DNA from 3 places in the Dechloromonas aquae genome. Region 1 is predicted to be linked to each of the others. Evidence: predicted binding sites of a transcription regulator. Region 1 holds the regulator's gene; each other region holds the start of a gene.

Region 1 (6,089 bases):
GAGGTGTTCCCATGGACGACAACAAGGCAAAAGCGCTCGCCGCGGCGCTGCAGCAAATCGAGAAGCAGTTTGGCAAGGGCTCCATCATGAAGATGGGCGATGCCGAAATCGACGAGGGTATCCAGGTCGTGTCGACCGGTTCGCTCGGCCTTGATATTGCGCTTGGCGTCGGTGGTTTGCCGCGTGGCCGGGTGGTCGAGATTTACGGCCCGGAATCCTCGGGCAAAACCACGCTGTGTCTGCAAGTGGTTGCCGAAATGCAGAAGCTGGGTGGCGTGGCGGCGTTCATCGACGCCGAACACGCGCTGGATCCGCAGTATGCGCAAAAGCTCGGTGTTAATGTTGGTGACCTGCTGATTTCGCAGCCTGATACTGGCGAACAGGCGCTGGAAATTGCCGACATGCTGGTGCGTTCGGGTTCGGTAGATATCATCATCGTTGACTCGGTTGCTGCGCTTACGCCGCGCGCCGAAATCGAAGGCGAGATGGGCGACCAGATGGTCGGCCTGCACGCCCGCCTGATGTCGCAGGCACTGCGCAAACTGACCGCCAACATCAAGAAGACCAACACCTTGGTCATCTTCATCAACCAGATCCGGATGAAGATCGGGGTCATGTTCGGTTCGCCGGAAACCACCACCGGCGGCAACGCACTCAAGTTCTATGCCTCGGTACGGATGGACATCCGCCGCATCGGCGGGATCAAGAAGGGCGACGAAGTGATTGGCAACGAAACCAAGGTCAAGATCGTCAAGAACAAGGTGTCGCCACCGTTCCGCGAAGCCATTTTCGACATCCTCTACGGCGAGGGGATTTCCCGCGAGGGTGAAATCATCGAAATGGGTGTCGCCCACAAGCTGATCGACAAGTCCGGTGCCTGGTATTCGTACAAGGGTGAAAAGATTGGCCAGGGCAAGGACAACGCCCGCGAATTCCTGCGCGCCCATCCGGAAATCGCTCAGGAAGTCGAGGCGCAGATTCGCGAAGCGGCCAGCGTCACCGTGATCAAACCGAGCAAGTCGGCACCGGCCGATGCCTGATCTGCGTGTGCGCGCCCTGCAGTTGCTGACCCGGCGCGAATACAGCCGGGCAGCACTGAAAGCGAAACTCGCTGCGCACGCCGAATCGGAAGAAGAACTGAACGCCGTGCTCGACTCGCTGCAAGCCGAACGACTGCTCTCCGACCAGCGCTATGCGGCGGAGCGGGTAGCTGCCCGTGGCGCGCGCTATGGCAACGCCAGGTTGCGCCAGGAGTTGCGCCAGCAAGGCATCGGCGATGATGAAATTGCCGCTGCCCTGCCCGAGGCCGGCGACGAAGGCGCGCGTTGTCGCCAGGTCTGGCAACGCAAGTTCACCCACCTGCCGGATAGCCCCGCAGAACGGGCCAGGCAACAGCGCTTTCTGCACTATCGTGGCTTTTCGTCAGCGGCGATCCGCTGCGTCCTGCGCGGAGATGATGAATCATGAGCAGCACCCTCGCCCGCCTGTCGGCACACAACCTGAAGAAACGCTACAAGGCCCGCACCGTGGTCGAGGATGTGTCGTTCAATGTCGGCGCCGGCGAGGTGGTCGGTCTGCTGGGGCCCAACGGTGCCGGCAAGACTACCTGTTTCTACATGATCGTTGGCCTTGTCGCCTCGGATGGCGGCGAGGTCTATATCGACGACGAACGCCTGACCCATCTGCCGATGCATCGGCGCGCGCAGCAGGGTTTGTCCTACCTGCCGCAGGAGGCTTCGGTCTTCCGCAAGCTCAACGTCGAGGACAACATCCGGGCGATTCTCGAACTGCTCGACCTGCCCGAGAGCGAGGTCAATGCCCGGCTCGAAAACCTGCTCGGCGAACTGCACATTGGCCATGTTCGCCATGTCAATGCCGCCGCCCTGTCGGGTGGCGAGCGGCGGCGAGTCGAAATTGCCCGGGCGCTGGCGACCAATCCGCGCTTCATCCTGCTCGATGAGCCTTTTGCCGGTGTCGACCCGATTGCCGTGCTGGAGATTCAGAAAATCATCCGTTTCCTCAAAGAGCGCGGGATCGGCGTGCTGATCACCGATCATAATGTGCGCGAAACCTTGGGGATCTGCGATCACGCCTACATCATCAATGCCGGGCACGTGCTCGCCTCTGGACGCCCGGACGAAATCGTCGATAATGAAAGCGTGCGCAAAGTTTATCTCGGCGAGCATTTCCGCCTCTGACGCACCCAGGCCCGGAAACCCGCAGCAACAATGAAGCCCGCCCTCCAGCTCAAACTCTCCCAGCATCTGGCGCTGACGCCGCAACTGCAACAGTCGATCAAACTGCTGCAGCTGTCGACCATCGAGATGCAACAGGAGATTGAGCGTTACCTGCTTGAGAACCCGCTGCTCGAGCGCGACGATGACGTGCCGGAGTCCTTTGCCTCGGCCCAGTCCTTCGACAGCCCCTACCAGCAGGAGGCGAGCCAGTCTGAGACTGCTTCCGAACCGGCTGCGCAGGGCGATGATCGCGATAGCGAGCCCCCGATCACTCCGGCCGATGTCGACGATGACCGCTGGGCCAGCGATGCCGGTACCTATAGCGGTGCCGGGCGTGACGAGGACGACGACAGCGACGCCCAGGATATCCACGCGGCAACGACCAGCCTGCGCGATCATCTCGGCTGGCAGTTGGGGATGACCCAGTTGTCGGAGCGCGACCGCTCGCTGGTCCGTTTCCTGATCGAGGCCCTCGACGACGACGGCTATCTATCAACGCCGCTGGTCGAATTGTGGGAAACCCTGCCGCCGGAATACGAAATCGAGCTCGAAGAACTCGAAATCGCGCTCAAGCACATCCAGAATTTTGACCCGACCGGGATTGGCGCCCGTTCGCCGCAGGAGTGCCTGGCTTTGCAGTTGCGGGCTTTGCCCGTCAGCCGGGAGGGCGAGTTGGCACTGCGGATCGTCGAGCAGCATCTGGAACTGCTGGCCGCCCGTGATTTTGCCAAGCTCAAGCGCCTGACTTCCTCCGACGATGCCGCCCTGAAGGCTGCGCACGCGCTGATCGTCAGCCTGAATCCACGACCCGGTGCGCATTTTGCAGCGCACGATGCGCGCTACATTACGCCCGACGTGATCGTCAAAAAGCTCAAGGGCAAGTGGACGGCTTACATCAACCCCGATGCCTATCCGCGCTTGCGCGTCAATCGTCTCTATGCCGAAATCCTGGCCCAGCAGCGGCGTGGCAATGGCAACCTGACGGGCCAGTTGCAGGAAGCCCGCTGGCTGATCAAGAACGTGCAGCAGCGTTTCGACACCATCCTGCGGGTGTCGCAGGCGATCGTCGAGCGCCAGAAGCAGTTCTTTGAACACGGCGAGGTCGCAATGCGCCCGCTGGTTCTGCGCGAAATCGCCGATATTCTCGATTTGCACGAGTCGACCGTGTCACGCGTCACCAGCCAGAAGTTCATGGCCACCCCGCGCGGCATCTTCGAACTCAAATATTTCTTCGGCAGTCATGTGTCCACCGATACCGGTGGCGCTTGCTCTGCAACTGCCATCCGGGCACTGATCAAGCAATTGATTGGGGCCGAGGATGGCAAAAAGCCCTTGTCGGATAGTCAAATATCCGAAATACTAGGCCAGCAGGGAATCGTTGTAGCCCGACGGACGGTAGCGAAGTACCGTGAGTCGCTCAACATCCCGCCGGTCAATTTACGCAAGACCCTGTAGAGAGAGGAGAAAACATGAATCTGCAGATCAGTGGTCACCACATCGAAGTTACGCCGGCTCTGCGCGAATACGTCGAGAACAAGCTGGACCCCGTGGTTCGTCACTTTGACAAGGTGACGGGCGTGAACGTCGTCCTGTCCGTCGAAAAGCTCAAGCAGAAGGCCGAAGTGACCATGCATGTTCCGGGTAAGGATCTGCATGTCGAAGAAGCCGGCGACGACCTGTACGCCGCCATCGACGCCCTGTTTGACAAGCTGGATCGTCAGGTCCAGAAGCACAAGCAGAAGCTGCAGGATCACCATCGCGGCGAAAAGCCCACCCTGCAAGCTGCCGAATAAGCACTGCCCGGCCGTGCTTCCTTGGGGAGTACGGCCTTTGCTTTATCTTTTCCTATGAATCCCCTGAACACTATCCTGTCTGCCGACCGCGTTGTCCTCGACCTTGAGGCCACCAGCAAAAAGCGGGTCTTCGAGCAGGCGGGCCAGCTTTTCGAAGCGCAACTGGGCATTGCCCGGGCCCAGATTTTCGACAGCCTGTTTGCCCGTGAAAAGCTGGGCTCCACTGGCATCGGCCAGGGCATTGCCATCCCGCACGGCCGGATCAAGGGCCTCAAGCAGGCGGCTGGAGCCTTTTTTCGTCTTGGCACGCCGGTGCCGTTTGATTCGCCCGACGGTCGTCCGGTCAATCTCCTGTTTGTCCTTCTGGTGCCCGAACAGGCCACCGAGGCGCATCTGCAGATTCTTTCCGAACTGGCGCAGCGTTTTGCCGAACGCAGCTTCCGCGATTCACTGAACAGCGCCGAAGACGCCGCTGCCGTGCTGCAGCTTTTCACCGCCTGAGGCCTGCGTGCGCCACATCAGCCTGGTTCAGTTGTACAAGGATAACCGTGAGAAGCTGATGCTCTCCTGGTTGCTGGGTGAGGACAACGATCGCCGGATCGAGATCAAGGAATCGAATAACTACGGCGCCGATGTGGTCGGGCACATCAACATCATTCACCCCGAACGCCTGCAGGTGATGGGGAAAGCCGAATATGACTGGGCTTACCGGATTGGCGAGCGCCGGTTCGGGCAGATGCTCAACGATCTGCTGGCAGCGCAGCCGCCGGCGGTGATTGTTGCCGATGGCCTGAGTCCGCCGGAGATGCTGACCGAGGGTTGTACCCGGACCAACACCCCGCTGCTGTTGACCCCCAAGCATTGCTCCGGGGTGATTGACCTGCTGCGCATCTACCTGTCGGCCCGGCTGGCCGATACGGTCAGTCTGCACGGCGTGTTCATGGACGTGTTCGGCATGGGCGTCCTGATTACCGGCGATTCCGGGGTCGGCAAATCCGAGTTGGCGCTTGAATTGATTTCCCGCGGCCACGGCCTAGTTGCCGACGATGTGGTCGAAATGGGGCGGATTGCGCCGACTACCATTGAGGGCCGCTGTCCCGGCATGTTGCGCGACTTTCTTGAAGTGCGCGGCCTTGGCCTGTTGAATATCCGCACCATCTTCGGCGAGACCGCTTCGCGCCGCAAGATGAAGCTGAAGCTGATTGTCCATTTGCAGAAAACCGCCAATCAGGGTGATGCGCCGCGCTTGCCACTGGATGCGCAAACCCAGGAAGTACTGGGCATTCCGATCCGCAAGGTGGTGATTCCGGTGGCGGCCGGCCGTAACCTGGCGGTGCTGCTTGAGGCGGCAGTGCGTAACACCATCCTGCAATTGCGCGGGATCGACAGCATGCAGGATTTCATGGAACGTCAGCAGCGGATGATGCTTGACGAGGATGCCTGAAAGCCCGATAGTCGGCCCGCGTGTCTATCCATTTGCGATCTTTTTCCGGGAGACCTTGATGAAAAAATCCGTATGCCTGTTGCTGCTTGCCTTTGCTGCCGGTTCTGCGCTGGCGGTCGATGATTGCGAGTCTCGTGCCGCCGAGAAAAAATTGGCCGGCGCAGCCAAAACCAGCTTCTTGAAAAAATGCCAGGCCGACGTCAAGGCCACGCCGGAGTTCGCCGCTTGCGATCAGAAAGCCGGTGAGAAGAAGTTGGCCGGCGCCGCCCGCAGCAGCTTCATGAAGAAATGCGTGCATGATGCCCAGGGCGCTGCCGCCAAGTAAGCCCGCTGTAATCGGTTTTTGAAAAAAGCCCCGGTGGCCAAACAGGCTGCCGGGGCTTTTGCTTGTCCGGAACGGCGGGCGGCTTGCGCGTTCAGTTGGGGCCGTTGGCGGCGGCAAGCGCCGTTGTCAGCGCCGCTGCGAGTGCATCATCGCTTACCTGCGGGCGAACCGCGTTCGGCGTACGCTGCGGCTGGCCCCACACCGGCTCGGGGAAGTGGCGGTCATCCTGCCAGCGGGGAATCACGTGCCAGTGCACATGCGGCACCATGTTGCCGAAGCTGGCAAGGTTG
Region 2 (6,089 bases), 310 kb from region 1:
CCGCATCAGCCCTGGTGCCAGGGCAGTCCGGCCTTGCGCCAGCCGCCGATGTGACCGCGCTGACCGTTGGCGTCCTTGTCGCCCTCGAAGCCTTCAAGGATGTTGTAGCAATTGGTGAAACCCACTTCGCAGGCCGTGCTGGCGGCGCCAATCGAGCGCACGCCGCTACGGCAGAGGAACATCACCAGCGCTTCGCGATCGACCTGGCGGGTCAGTTCGGCAACGAAGTGCGGATTGCGCGTACCGCCCGGGTACTGGTTCCATTCGATTTCGACTGCCTGCGGTACCCGGCCGACCCAGTCCCATTCGGCACGGGTGCGCACATCGACCAGACGGGCGCCGGGCGCCTGCTGCAGGAGCAGGTAGGCTTCCGCCGGCAATAGTTCGCCCTGATAGGGGCGGCCCAGGCCTTCGGCACGCGCCTGCGCCAGGCGCAAAATTTCGGTAATCGTTCCCATGGGTGGCGGCTGCTAGAATCCAGGGGCGTAAGTATAGGGCAGAGACGATGGCAGAGGGCGAATTCGACCTGGGCAGTAACGGCGCGTTGCGTCACGCGGAGGCGCAGCGCGCCACCTGGCTGAGTGCCGGCGTCAATCTGCTGCTGACTCTGGCGCAGTTGCTGGTCGGCTGGCTGGCGCACTCGCAGTCGCTGCTGGCGCATGGTCTGCATTCCTTTTCCGATCTGCTGTCGGATTTTCTGGTGCTTTTTGCTACCCGCCAGAGCGCGCACCCGGCTGATGCTGCGCATCCGTATGGTCATGCCCGCTTTGAAACGGCTGCGACGCTGATCCTCGGAACTTCCCTGGCGCTGATCGGCGGTGGCATCCTCTGGGATTGCGCCAGTCGTCTGCAGCAGGGCGAGGCACCGCCTGCGGTGGCGGCAGCGGCCTTCTGGGTTGCCTTGGCCACGGTGGTTGCCAAGGAAGGGTTATATCGTTACCTGGCGGCAGTAGCCGATCGCCTGCGTTCGAAATTACTGTTGGCCAATGCCCTGCATACCCGGGCTGATGCCGCTTCGGCCCTGGTGGTGGTGGTCGGTGTCGGCGGTGCCTTGCTCGGCTGGCCTTTGCTTGACTTGCTGGCAGCTGCCTTGATGGGCCTGATGATTCTGCGCCTGGGCGGCGAACTGGGGCTGGGGGCGCTGCGCGAACTGATCGATACCGGGCTGGAGGCTGCCGAGGTTGCGGCGCTGACCACGACGGTCCGGGCGGTGTCCGGAGTAGTTGGCGAGCCCCGGCTCAGGACCCGGCGGATGGCGCAGCATGTGCTGGTCGATGCACATGTTCAGGTCCGGCCACGGATCAGCGTCTCCGAAGGGCACCGGGTGGCCGAGGCAGTACGTGAGCGCCTGCTGGCGATGCACCGGGATGTCCTTGATGTACTGGTTCATATCGACCCCGAGGACGATGGGCAGGCTTTGCCGGCGCCTGGTTTGCCGACGCGCGACGCCATCATGGCGGTGTTGGCGCCCGGGCTGGCGGGGTGGCCGCCGCTGGAGCGGATGGAGTTGCACTACCTCGGCGGACGCCTGGAAATCGAATTGTTCTTCACTGCGGCCTTGCCGGCAGGGGCGGGGCTGGAGGCGCTCGAGGCCCGGATTGCGGCAGCCTGGCCGGAGGTCGGTGGGCTGCGCAACTTGGCGGTCTGGGTGCGCCACGCACCGTAACGGTGCTGCCCCTGGTGGATGCGCACCAATTGCGTGCATGGATTCTTTTGGCGACGAGCTTATCCCCTTGTGGCACAATAGAAAGTTGAGTCGCAGGCAGTGGCATGCTTCCTGCTAGCAAACAGCGTTGCGATTTTTGATTGGCGCCGGACAGCCCGGCACATTGTTTTCTTAGGAGACTAACGCTTATGGCAACCCCGCAAGACGTGATGAAGATGGTCAAGGAAAACGACGCCAAGTTCGTCGATTTCCGTTTCACCGACACCCGTGGCAAGGAACAGCACGTCACCGTGCCGGTCTCCGCCTTTGACGAAGACAAGTTCGAAAACGGTCACGCTTTCGACGGCTCCTCCATCGCTGGCTGGAAGGGTATCCAGGCTTCCGACATGATCCTGATGCCGGATCCCGCTACCGCCTACATCGACCCGTTCTTTGACGAAACCACCGTGGTTCTGTCCTGCGACGTCGTCGATCCTGCCGACGGCCGTGGCTACGACCGCGATCCGCGCTCCATCGCCAAGCGCGCTGAAGCCTACCTGAAGTCCTCCGGCATCGGCGATACCGCCTATTTCGGCCCGGAACCCGAATTCTTCATTTTCGATGGCGTCGAATGGTCGGTCGACATGTCCGGCTGCTCGCTGAAGATCCACTCCGCCGAAGCCTCCTGGGGTTCCGGTGAGAAGAACGACGCCGTTGGCGGCGCCACCGGCCACCGTCCGACCGTCAAGGGCGGCTACTTCCCGGTCCCGCCGATCGACAGCCTGCACGACATCCGCTCCGCCATGGTCCTGACCCTGGAAGCCATCGGCTGCCCGGTCGAAGTGCACCACCACGAAGTGGCCAACGCTGGCCAGTGCGAAATCGGTACCGTCTTCAACACCCTGGTCAAGCGTGCCGACCAGACCCAGATGCTGAAGTACGTGGTGCACAACGTTGCCCACCAGTACGGCAAGACCGCCACCTTCATGCCCAAGCCGATCGTTGGCGACAACGGTTCCGGCATGCACGTGCACCAGTCGATCTGGAAGGACGGCAAGAACCTGTTCGCAGGCGACCAGTACGCCGGCCTGTCTGAAACCGCCCTGTTCTACATCGGCGGCATCATCAAGCACGCCAAGGCCCTGAACGCGATCACCAACCCGGGTACCAACTCCTACAAGCGTCTGGTCCCGCACTACGAAGCTCCGGTCAAGCTGGCTTACTCCGCCAAGAACCGTTCCGCTTCGATCCGCATCCCGTTCGTCGCCTCGACCAAGGCCCGTCGTATCGAAACCCGCTTCCCGGATCCGATCGCCAACCCGTACCTGTGCTTTGCCGCTCTGCTGATGGCTGGTCTGGACGGTATCCAGAACAAGATCCACCCGGGCGATCCGGCTGACAAGAACCTGTACGATCTGCCGCCGGAAGAAGACGCGCTGATCCCGACCGTTTGCGCCTCGCTCGAAGAAGCTCTGGCCAATCTGGACAAGGATCGCGAGTTCCTGACCCGTGGCGGTGTCTTCTCCAACGACTGGATCGATGCCTACATCGCCCTGAAGATGGAAGAAGTCAATCGTATCCGCATGACCACCCATCCGGTCGAGTTCGATATGTACTACAGCTGCTAAGCAGCCACTGTAGTAGCCAGAAGGCGGGACTTGTTCCCGCCTTTTTTATTGTCGTTGCAAGACGCAGTCAGTTCGGTAGACTTGCCCTCCGGAGGAGTTCATGGCGATGACAAAAATCTTGGTCCGGGCGTTGCTGCTGGCGTCCCTGGTGACGTTGCCGGCATCGGCGCAGGTTATTTACAAGTGCGTAGATGCCGGTGGCGGGGTGTTGATTTCGAATCACCGCGTCGATAAAAACTGCAAACCCATCGTCAGCGCACCTGAGAACAACTTGCCGCCGCCGAAAGCTGCGCCCAAGGCTGCGGCAACACCCAGCCCGGCGGGGTTCCCCCGTGTCCAGGAAGAAACCCAGAAGGCTCGCGATAGCGATCGGCGCCATATCCTTGAGCAGGAGTTGGCGGGCGAACAGCGCAGTCTCGAGACCGCCCGGCGCGATCTGGCCGATCTGGAGGCGCAGCGGCCCGGTGTGGATCGGTTGCTGCCCTATCGCGAGCGGGTGCAGCAGCATGAGCGCAATGTCCAGGCGCTGCAGAAAGAACTCGGCAACTTGCGTTAGTCCCCGGGGTTGGCGCTTGCACCACTGAGGGGGCCGGGTATCCCTCAGTGATCGCTGCTAGCCGGTACCTAGGCTTTGACCCTGTGCCAGGCCGCGTAGAGCGCCGGCAGGAAGAGCAGGGTGAGCGCCGTGGCGACGATCAGGCCGCCCATGATCGCCACGGCCATCGGTCCGAAGAAGTCGTTGCGCGACAGAGGGACCATCGCCAGCACGGCCGCCAGTGCGGTCAGTACGATGGGGCGGAAGCGGCGCACGGTCGATTCGACAATGGCCTCCAGGCGAGCTTTGCCCGCCGCCAGGTCTTGTTCGATCTGGTCGACCAGAATGACTGAGTTGCGCATGATCATCCCGAACAGCGCGATCGCACCGAGCAGGGCCATGAAGCCGAAAGGCTTGTTGAAGACCAGCAGAAACAATGCAATGCCGATGATGCCAAGCGGCGCGGTCAGCAATACCATGATTACCTGCGAGACGCGCTGCAATTGCAGCATCAGGATGGTGATTACCGCGAGGATGAAGATCGGCATGCCTGCAGCTACCGATGCCGATCCTTTCGAAGATTCTTCGACCGAGCCGCCAATCGCCAGTTTGTAGCCCGCAGGCAGCTTGCCGGCAATGCTGCTGATTTGCGGCTGCAGGCGGTCGACAATGGTCGCCGGCTGGGTTTTGCCATAAAGGTTGCCGCGGACAGTAATCGTTGGCAGGCGGTCGCGGCGCCAGACAATTCCGGGTTCGAAATCGTGGTGCAGGGTGGCGACCTGTGACAGCGGTACACTCCGGCCGCTGCGGGTGGGTACGGCAAGATTCGGTAGTTGTTCCAGTCGGCGCTGCTCGTCGGCAGCACCGCGCAGCACGATGTCGATGCTCTTCTCGCCCTCGCGGAAGTTGGTTACGGTCAGGCCGTTGCGGCTGAGGTTGAGCAGGGCCGCGATGTCCTGGCTGGAAACGCCAAGCAGGCGGGCCTTGTCCTGGTCGATCTCGACGCGGACGACCTTGGATAGTTCGCTCCAGTCGGTATTGATGTGCGACAACTCGGGGTCGCTACGCATCACCTCAGCAATTTCTGCAGCGATCCGGCGCAATTCGCCGAGGTCCTCACCGGAGACCCGGTACTGCACCGGATAGCCGACTGGCGGACCATTTTCAATCCGGGCGATGTGTGCGCGGGCAGCGAAATCGCCTTGGTCGAACAGGGTGATCAGGCGCTGGCGCAGGGCTTCGCGCGATTCAACGCTACGAGTGACGATGACCAGCTGGCTGACGTTGGCGGCCGGCAACTGCTGGTCAAGACCGAGGTAATAGCGCGGCGAACCGGAGGCGACGTAGGCGATGTAGTGCTCGAAATCTTGATGTCGTTCCTGATCGGCATCCAGCCAGCGTTCAAGGCGTGCCGTTTCCGCGTCGATGGCAGCGACCGAGGCGCCTTCCGGCAGGCGCAGTTCAACGTTGAGTTCCAGTCGGGTCGAGTTGGGAAAGAACTGTTTCTGGACCTTGCCCATGCCGGCCAGCGACAGGACGAACAGGCCCAGGGTCAGCCCGATCACCAGCCAGCGGCGGTGTACGCAGAGCGCGACGAGAGCGCGGAAGCGACGATAGAAGGCGGTGTTGTATACATCGTGATCTTCTCCATGTGCCGGGCCGCCGAGGCCAAGCCGGACGAGCGCGGCGTACAGGCGCGGCAGCCGTCGTTCAATCAGGCCGGCTGCGCGCGGTGCACGCGGGTCCGGGAGCAACTTGTAGCCCAGCCAGGGAATCGCGATCACTGCCGCCAGCCAGGAGAGCAGCAGGGCGATGGCGTTGATCTGGAAAAAGGCAAAGGCGTATTCGCCGGTCGAGGATTTGGCAATCGCAATTGGCAGGAAACCGGCGACGGTGACCAGTGTTCCCGACAGCATCGGGCCGGCGGTGCTGGTGTAGGCGAACGATGCGGCACGGGTGCGCTCCCAGCCCTGTTCCATCTTCACCCACATCATTTCGACGGCAATGATGGCGTCGTCGACCAGCAAGCCGAGCGCCAGTACCAGCGCACCGAGCGAGACCTTGTGCAGGCCGACGTTGAACAGGTGCATGCAGAAAAAGGTGGCGGCCAGAACCAGCGGGATCGAAATTGCAACCACCATCCCGGTCCGCAGGCCGAGGCTGATGAAGGTGACCAACAGGACGATGATCACTGCCTCCGCCAGCGACTGGACGAAGGCATCGATCGAGCGCTTGACGGCCTGCGGCTGGCTGGCGGCCTCGCCGATTTCGACGCCGACCG
Region 3 (6,089 bases), 130 kb from region 1:
CGAGCGCGGCGAGGGTGAGGCTGGGCATGGCCAGTGCCATTCCGCTGGTGTAGAGGCCGATGGGGAGGATGCTCCAGGGCAGGGTCGGCGGGAAAACATGGTGGTAGAGCAGGTTGACCGTGGCAGCGAGGGCCATCAAGGCATAGCCCAGCCGCAGGCAGTAGGCCGCGCTGCGGCGACCGGCCAACTGGCCGGAGAGTGCCGAGCCGGCGAGCAGGCCGAGCATGGCCGGGGCAAAGAGCCAGAGGAAGGCGGTTTCGGGCAGGCCCAGATGCTGCATGACGAAGACCGGGGCCGACAGTACGTAGATAAAAAAGCCGGCAAAATTCAGCGACAAGGCAGCGCAGGCCGCGAGAAAGCCCGGGGTGCTGAGCACCTTGCGGTAGGCGCCGAGGAGGTAGGTGGGGTGCAGCGGCTGGCGTTTTTCGGGCGGCAGGGATTCCGGCAGCCATTTCAGGCAGGCCAGCCACAAGGCCACGGTCGACAGCGCGAGGAAGGCAAAAACCGCCCGCCAGCCGAAGTTGACCTGTAGCCAGCCGCCGAGCAGCGGGGCGATGGCCGGGGCCAGCGCGAAAATCATGGTGATCCTTGCCATCAGCCGCTGCGCATCGGCGTCGTCGAACAGGTCGCGGACAATGGCCCGGCTGACGACGATGCCGGCGCCGGCGGTGACGCCTTGCCAGGCGCGCCAGAACCACAGCTGGCCGATGCTGGTGGCGAGCAGGCAGCCAAGCGAGGCCAGCGCAAACAGCAGCAAGGCCGCGAGGATGACCCGCCGGCGGCCGTAGCGGTCGGCCAGCGCGCCGTGCCACAAGCTCATGGCGGCAAAGGCGAAGAGGTAGACGGAGAGGGTTTGCTGCACCTGCAGCGGGCTGGCGTCGAGGCTGTGGCCGATGGCGGCGAAGGAGGGCAGGTAGGCGTCGATGGAAAACGGCCCGAGTGCCGACAGCGCGGCGAGCAGCCAGGCGAGGCCCCGGCGCTGGCCGGACTGCTCAGGCATGCGCCAGGCGCCGCAGCTGGATCGCTTCGCCAATATGCTGGCTGCTGACCGTGTCGCTGGCGGCGAGGTCGGCGATGGTGCGGGCGACCCGCAGTACGCGGTGCCAGGCGCGGGCCGAGAGGTCGAGGCGGCTTGCCGCCTGCTGCAGCAGTTGCTGGCCGGCGGCGTCCGGCGTGCAATGGGTATCGACTTCCTGCCCGGCGAGTTGCGCATTGCTTTTGCCCTGGCGCTGCCATTGGCGGGCCTGGGCGGCGGCAACACGCGGCCTGACTTCGGCCGAGCTTTCGCCGGGAGCGCGGCTGGCCAGTTCCTCGGGCAAGAGCGCCGGGACCTCAACCAGCAGGTCGATGCGGTCGAGGAAGGGTCCGGAGAGCCGGGCGCGGTAGCGGCTGATCTGGTCCGGCGTGCACCGGCAGGCGCGGCCGGGATGGCCGTGATAGCCGCAGGGGCATGGATTCATCGCCGCCAGCAGTTGAAAGCGGGCCGGATATTCGGCGTGGCGGGCGGCGCGGGCGATATGCACGCGCCCGGTTTCTAGCGGTTCGCGCAGGGTTTCGAGCACCTTGCGGTCGAACTCCGGCAATTCATCAAGAAACAGGATGCCTTGGTGCGCCAGGCTGATTTCGCCGGGGCGCGGCGGATTGCCGCCGCCGACCAGGGCAATTGCCGAAGCGGTGTGATGTGGCTGCCGGTAAGGGCGCTGGCCGAATTGCTCGGGCCTGAATTGGCCGCTCAAGGAGAGCACGGCGGCCGACTCGCGGGCGGCGGCCAGGTCAAGCGGTGGCAGCAGGCCGGGCAGGCGGGCGGCAAGCATCGACTTGCCCGAGCCGGGCGGGCCGGAAAACAGCAGCGAGTGCTGGCCGGCGGCGGCGATTTCGAGCGCGCGTCTGGCCTGGGTTTGCCCGCGCACGTCGAGCAGATCGGGCGTGTTCGGGGAAAAACCGGAAATTTCGTGGTCGACCGTGGCGCTGGCCGCTGCCGACAAGCTTTCGCGCCCGCAGAGATGGGCGCAGACGGCAAGCAGGCTGGATGCAGCGAGTACCGGCGCGGTCTGCGTCAGGCCCGCTTCGCAGGCGCTGGCGGCGGGCAGGATGAAGGTCTTGCCCGAGTCGCCGGCCTGCAGGGCCATCGCCAGCGCCCCGCGTATCGGGCGCAATTCGCCCGACAGCGACAATTCACCGGCAAATTCGTAGTCGGCCAGAGCCTTGGCCGGAATCTGCCCGCTGGCCGCGAGGATGCCCAGCGCGATCGGCAGGTCGAAGCGACCGGATTCCTTGGGTAAATCGGCTGGGGCCAGGTTGGCGGTAATCCGCTTTTGCGGGAATTCAAATCCGGAATTGACGATCGCCGCACGGACCCGGTCGCGGGCTTCCTTGACTTCGGTATCGGGCAGGCCGACCAGCGCAAAGGCCGGCAAGCCGCTGGCCAGATGAACCTCAACCCGGACCGGCGGCGCATTCAGGCCGTCGAGTCCGCGACTGTGCGCGATGGCGAGGGCCATGGCCGGGGTTCCGGGAGCGCGCTCAGGCCTGGTCGCGGGCCTTTTCCAGCGCCTCGACGCGGGCTTCGAGTTCTTTCAGCTTTTGCCGGGTGCGGGCCAGAACCTGTGCCTGAACGTCGAATTCTTCGCGGGTGACCAGATCGAGCTTGTCAAAAAAACCGCTCATCAGGGCCTTGGCGTTCTTTTCCAGGTCGGCGGCCGGGCCGGTGGCGAGCAGGGCGCTCATCCGGGCGCCGAAATCTTCAAAAATCTTGGGGTCGAGCATGGTGTCCTCCGTTCGCCGCCGAGTTTAGCACAGGCCCTGGCGACCTCTGCTTGCTCGGCGCTGGTGCGATGCACCGGTTCGAGGCACCGCCATGGTGCATTCTTTATGCATAACTTCGGCTGGCGACTTAAAATTCATTGATTTTTGTCAAGAACAAGGCCTGGCATGGCTCGTGCTAAGTAGGCCTTGCACAAAATTTTTCCAAATCAATTTAGGAGAGGTTCATGAAGTATTCCCTGATTGCCCTGTCGCTTGCTGCAGCCTTCGCGGCCCCGGTCGTTGCCGAAGAGGCCGCTGGTCCGCATACCTTTACCGCCAACGTTGGTGTCGTGTCCGACTACATCTTCCGCGGTATCAGCCAGAGCCAGCATCGCCCGGCGCTGCAAGGCGGTGTCGATTACGCACACGCCAGCGGCCTGTATGCCGGTCTGTGGGCTTCCCAGGTCAACTGGACCGACCGTCCGGACTGGACCTACCAGAAGAACAACCACGTTGAAGTTGACGTCTATGGTGGCTACAAGGGCACCGTCGGCGATGTCGGCTACGACGTCGGCTTCATCCGCTATTTCTACCCGGGTGATTTCCGCGCCACCGTTGGCGGCGCTCCCAACGTGACTGCCAACACCTCCGAAATCTACGTCGGTGCGACCTGGAACATCGTCAGCCTGAAGTACAACCATGTCGTTTCCCAGAACATCTTCGGTTGGGGCGGTACCGGCGCCAACAACAAGAGCGAGGGCTCGGGCTACATCGACCTGACCGTGACCTACCCGGTTAACGAGACGGTGAACGTGATCGCCCACCTCGGCCGTCAGAACATCAAGAACACCGTCGAAACCGGCCTGCCGGCTTCCTACACCGACTGGAAGCTGGGCGTGACCAAGGACTTCGGCTTCGGCATCGTCGGCGTCAGCTATACCGATACCAACGCCAAGGGTGGTGTCGGCCAGGCTTATCGCTGGGACGGCAAGGATGTGGGCAAGGGCGTTGTTTCCGTGTCCTTCCTGAAGAACTTCTAAGCAATCCGCTGCCAGTTTCCCGTCGGCGTTCGGCCGGCGCCGACGGGAACGCAAGCACCAGATTTCTACCCTTTCGAGGAACCAAGCATCATGAAATTCGTTACTGCCATTATCAAGCCGTTCAAGCTTGACGAAGTGCGCGAGGCGCTGTCCGCCATCGGTGTGCAGGGCATCACGGTGACCGAGGTCAAGGGTTTCGGCCGGCAAAAGGGCCACACCGAGCTTTATCGGGGTGCCGAATACGTCGTCGATTTCCTGCCCAAGGTCAAGATCGAAGCTGCCGTGCGCAGCGAACAACTCGATCAGGTGATCGAAGCCATCGAAAAGTCCGCATCCACCGGCAAGATCGGTGACGGCAAGATTTTTGTATTCGACCTGGAACAGACGATCCGCATCCGCACCGGCGAAACCGGCACCGATGCCCTTTGAGGAGCAAATCATGAAACGCGTATTTGCCATGCTTGCCCTGCTCGGCGCGGTCGCCTTCGGCGCTCCGGCCTGGGCGGAAGAAAAGGCCGCCCCGGCGGTCACTGCCGTAGCGGTTGCTGCTGCGCCCGCAGCGGCCGACGCCGCGCCTGCCGCCGCTGCGGCCCCGGCTGCCGCTGATGCGGCCGCCCCGGCCCCGGTGGCCAACAAGGCCGACAACGCCTGGGTGATGATCAGCGCCGCGCTGGTGATCCTGATGTCGATTCCCGGCCTGGCCCTGTTCTACGGCGGTCTGGTCCGCTCCAAGAACATGCTTTCGGTGCTGATGCAGGTGTTCACCGTGTTCTCGCTGATTACCGTCCTCTGGGTGGTATACGGCTACTCGGCAGCCTTCACCGAAGGTAACGAATTCTTCGGTACGCTCGACAAGATGTTCCTCAAGGGCATTACCCCGGAATCGGTCGGTGCGACCTTCTCCAAGGGGGTGGTGATCTCCGAGCTGGCCTTCGTGATCTTCCAGGGCGCCTTTGCGGCGATTACCTGCGGCCTGATCGTCGGTGCTTTCGCCGAGCGCGCCAAGTTCTCCGCGATCCTGGTGTTCATGGTGATCTGGTTCACGCTTTCTTACATCCCGATGGCGCACATGGTCTGGTACTGGGCCGGTCCCGATGCCTACACCGACGCTGCCGCTGCCGAAGCTGCGGGCAAGACAGCTGGTTTCCTGTTCCAGAAGGGCGCACTTGATTTCGCTGGTGGTACGGTCGTGCATATCAACGCCGCCATCGCCGGTCTGATCGGTGCTGCGCTGGTCGGTCGTCGTACCGGTCTGGGCAACGTCTCGATGGCGCCGCACTCGCTGACCTTCACGATGATCGGTGCTTCCCTGCTGTGGTTCGGCTGGTTCGGTTTCAACGCCGGTTCCGCCCTCGAAGCGTCCGGTGCCGCTGCCCTGGCAATGGTCAACACCTGGCTGGCCACGGCTTGTGCCGCGCTGTCCTGGATGTTTGCCGAGTGGATTCTCAAGGGCAAGCCCTCGATGCTGGGCGTGGCTTCCGGTGCGGTGGCCGGCCTGGTGGCGATCACCCCGGCTGCCGGTTTTGTCGGCATCATGGGCTCGATCGTGATCGGCCTGCTGGCCGGTGTGGTCTGCCTGTGGGGCGTGCATGGCCTGAAGCGTCTGCTCGGTATCGATGACTCGCTCGACGTCTTCGGCGTGCATGGCGTTGGCGGCATCCTCGGTGCCATCCTGACCGGCGTCTTTGCTGATCCGGCCCTTGGCGGTACCGGTGTCTATGACTACGTTGCCAACAAGGTCGGCGACTACGACATGGTCGCTCAGGTCATCGCCCAGCTGTGGGGTGTCGGTACCGTCGTGATCTGGTCCGGCGTGGTTTCCTTCGTCGCCTACAAGCTGGTCGACATGGTGATCGGTCTGCGGGTTGCCGAAGACGAGGAACGCGAAGGTCTCGACCTCACCTCGCACGGCGAAAGCGCCTACCACCACTGAGCCATTTCTCCTCTGAGATCGAGGATTTTCCTCTCTCCCTTCAAGGACGCCTGCGGGCGTCCTTTTTTATTGTCTTGCGCTGGTGCGGGCTGCGGTGCATGCTTTCCTTCCATGCGCATTGCCCAGCTTTCCGACCTGCATCTCACCGGCGACGCTCGCCCCTTGTATGGAGCGATCGACACGGAGGCGGCTTTTGTCGCAGCCTTGGCCGCGCTGCGCGATTTGCAGCGGCGCGGCATCGCGCTTGACCTGGTGTTGCTGACCGGTGACCTGGCCAGTCAGGGGGACCCGGCGGCCTATCAGCGGCTGTGCCAGGCGCTGGCGGCCTTGCCCTGGCCTTGTGCGGTACTGCCGGGGAATCACGACGACCG

What was found. The regulator sigma-54, encoded in region 1, starts transcription at its own class of promoters, with help from an activator protein. The targets are predictions, from matches to a motif close to TGGCACGCTTNCTGCTNA.
Region 2: a site for sigma-54 is predicted at 1,767-1,784, ahead of glnA (type I glutamate--ammonia ligase). Genes of this name have one in related genera too.
Region 3: a site for sigma-54 is predicted at 2,928-2,945, ahead of VX159_RS16220 (TorF family putative porin). Genes of this name have one in related genera too.

Annotation. Positions count from the first base shown of each region.
Region 1 is NZ_CP144212.1:91,383-97,471, forward strand. Features, by position in the region: gene recA (recombinase RecA) at 12-1,040, shown strand; gene recX (recombination regulator RecX) at 1,033-1,467, shown strand; gene lptB (LPS export ABC transporter ATP-binding protein) at 1,464-2,198, shown strand; gene VX159_RS00500 (RNA polymerase factor sigma-54) at 2,229-3,692, shown strand; gene hpf (ribosome hibernation-promoting factor, HPF/YfiA family) at 3,707-4,030, shown strand; gene ptsN (PTS IIA-like nitrogen regulatory protein PtsN) at 4,085-4,531, shown strand; gene hprK (HPr(Ser) kinase/phosphatase) at 4,539-5,474, shown strand; gene VX159_RS00520 (PsiF family protein) at 5,533-5,799, shown strand; gene VX159_RS00525 (HIT family protein) at 5,891-6,089, opposite strand, start outside.
Region 2 is NZ_CP144212.1:405,543-411,631, forward strand. Features, by position in the region: gene VX159_RS01905 (rhodanese-like domain-containing protein) at 6-458, opposite strand; gene VX159_RS01910 (cation diffusion facilitator family transporter) at 506-1,666, shown strand; gene glnA (type I glutamate--ammonia ligase) at 1,855-3,273, shown strand; gene VX159_RS01920 (DUF4124 domain-containing protein) at 3,380-3,829, shown strand; gene VX159_RS01925 (efflux RND transporter permease subunit) at 3,898-6,089, opposite strand, start outside.
Region 3 is NZ_CP144212.1:3,529,810-3,535,898, reverse strand. Features, by position in the region: gene VX159_RS16235 (multidrug effflux MFS transporter) at 1-1,000, opposite strand, end outside; gene VX159_RS16230 (YifB family Mg chelatase-like AAA ATPase) at 993-2,501, opposite strand; gene VX159_RS16225 (accessory factor UbiK family protein) at 2,524-2,766, opposite strand; gene VX159_RS16220 (TorF family putative porin) at 2,991-3,785, shown strand; gene glnK (P-II family nitrogen regulator) at 3,876-4,214, shown strand; gene VX159_RS16210 (ammonium transporter) at 4,225-5,718, shown strand; gene VX159_RS16205 (phosphodiesterase) at 5,830-6,089, shown strand, end outside.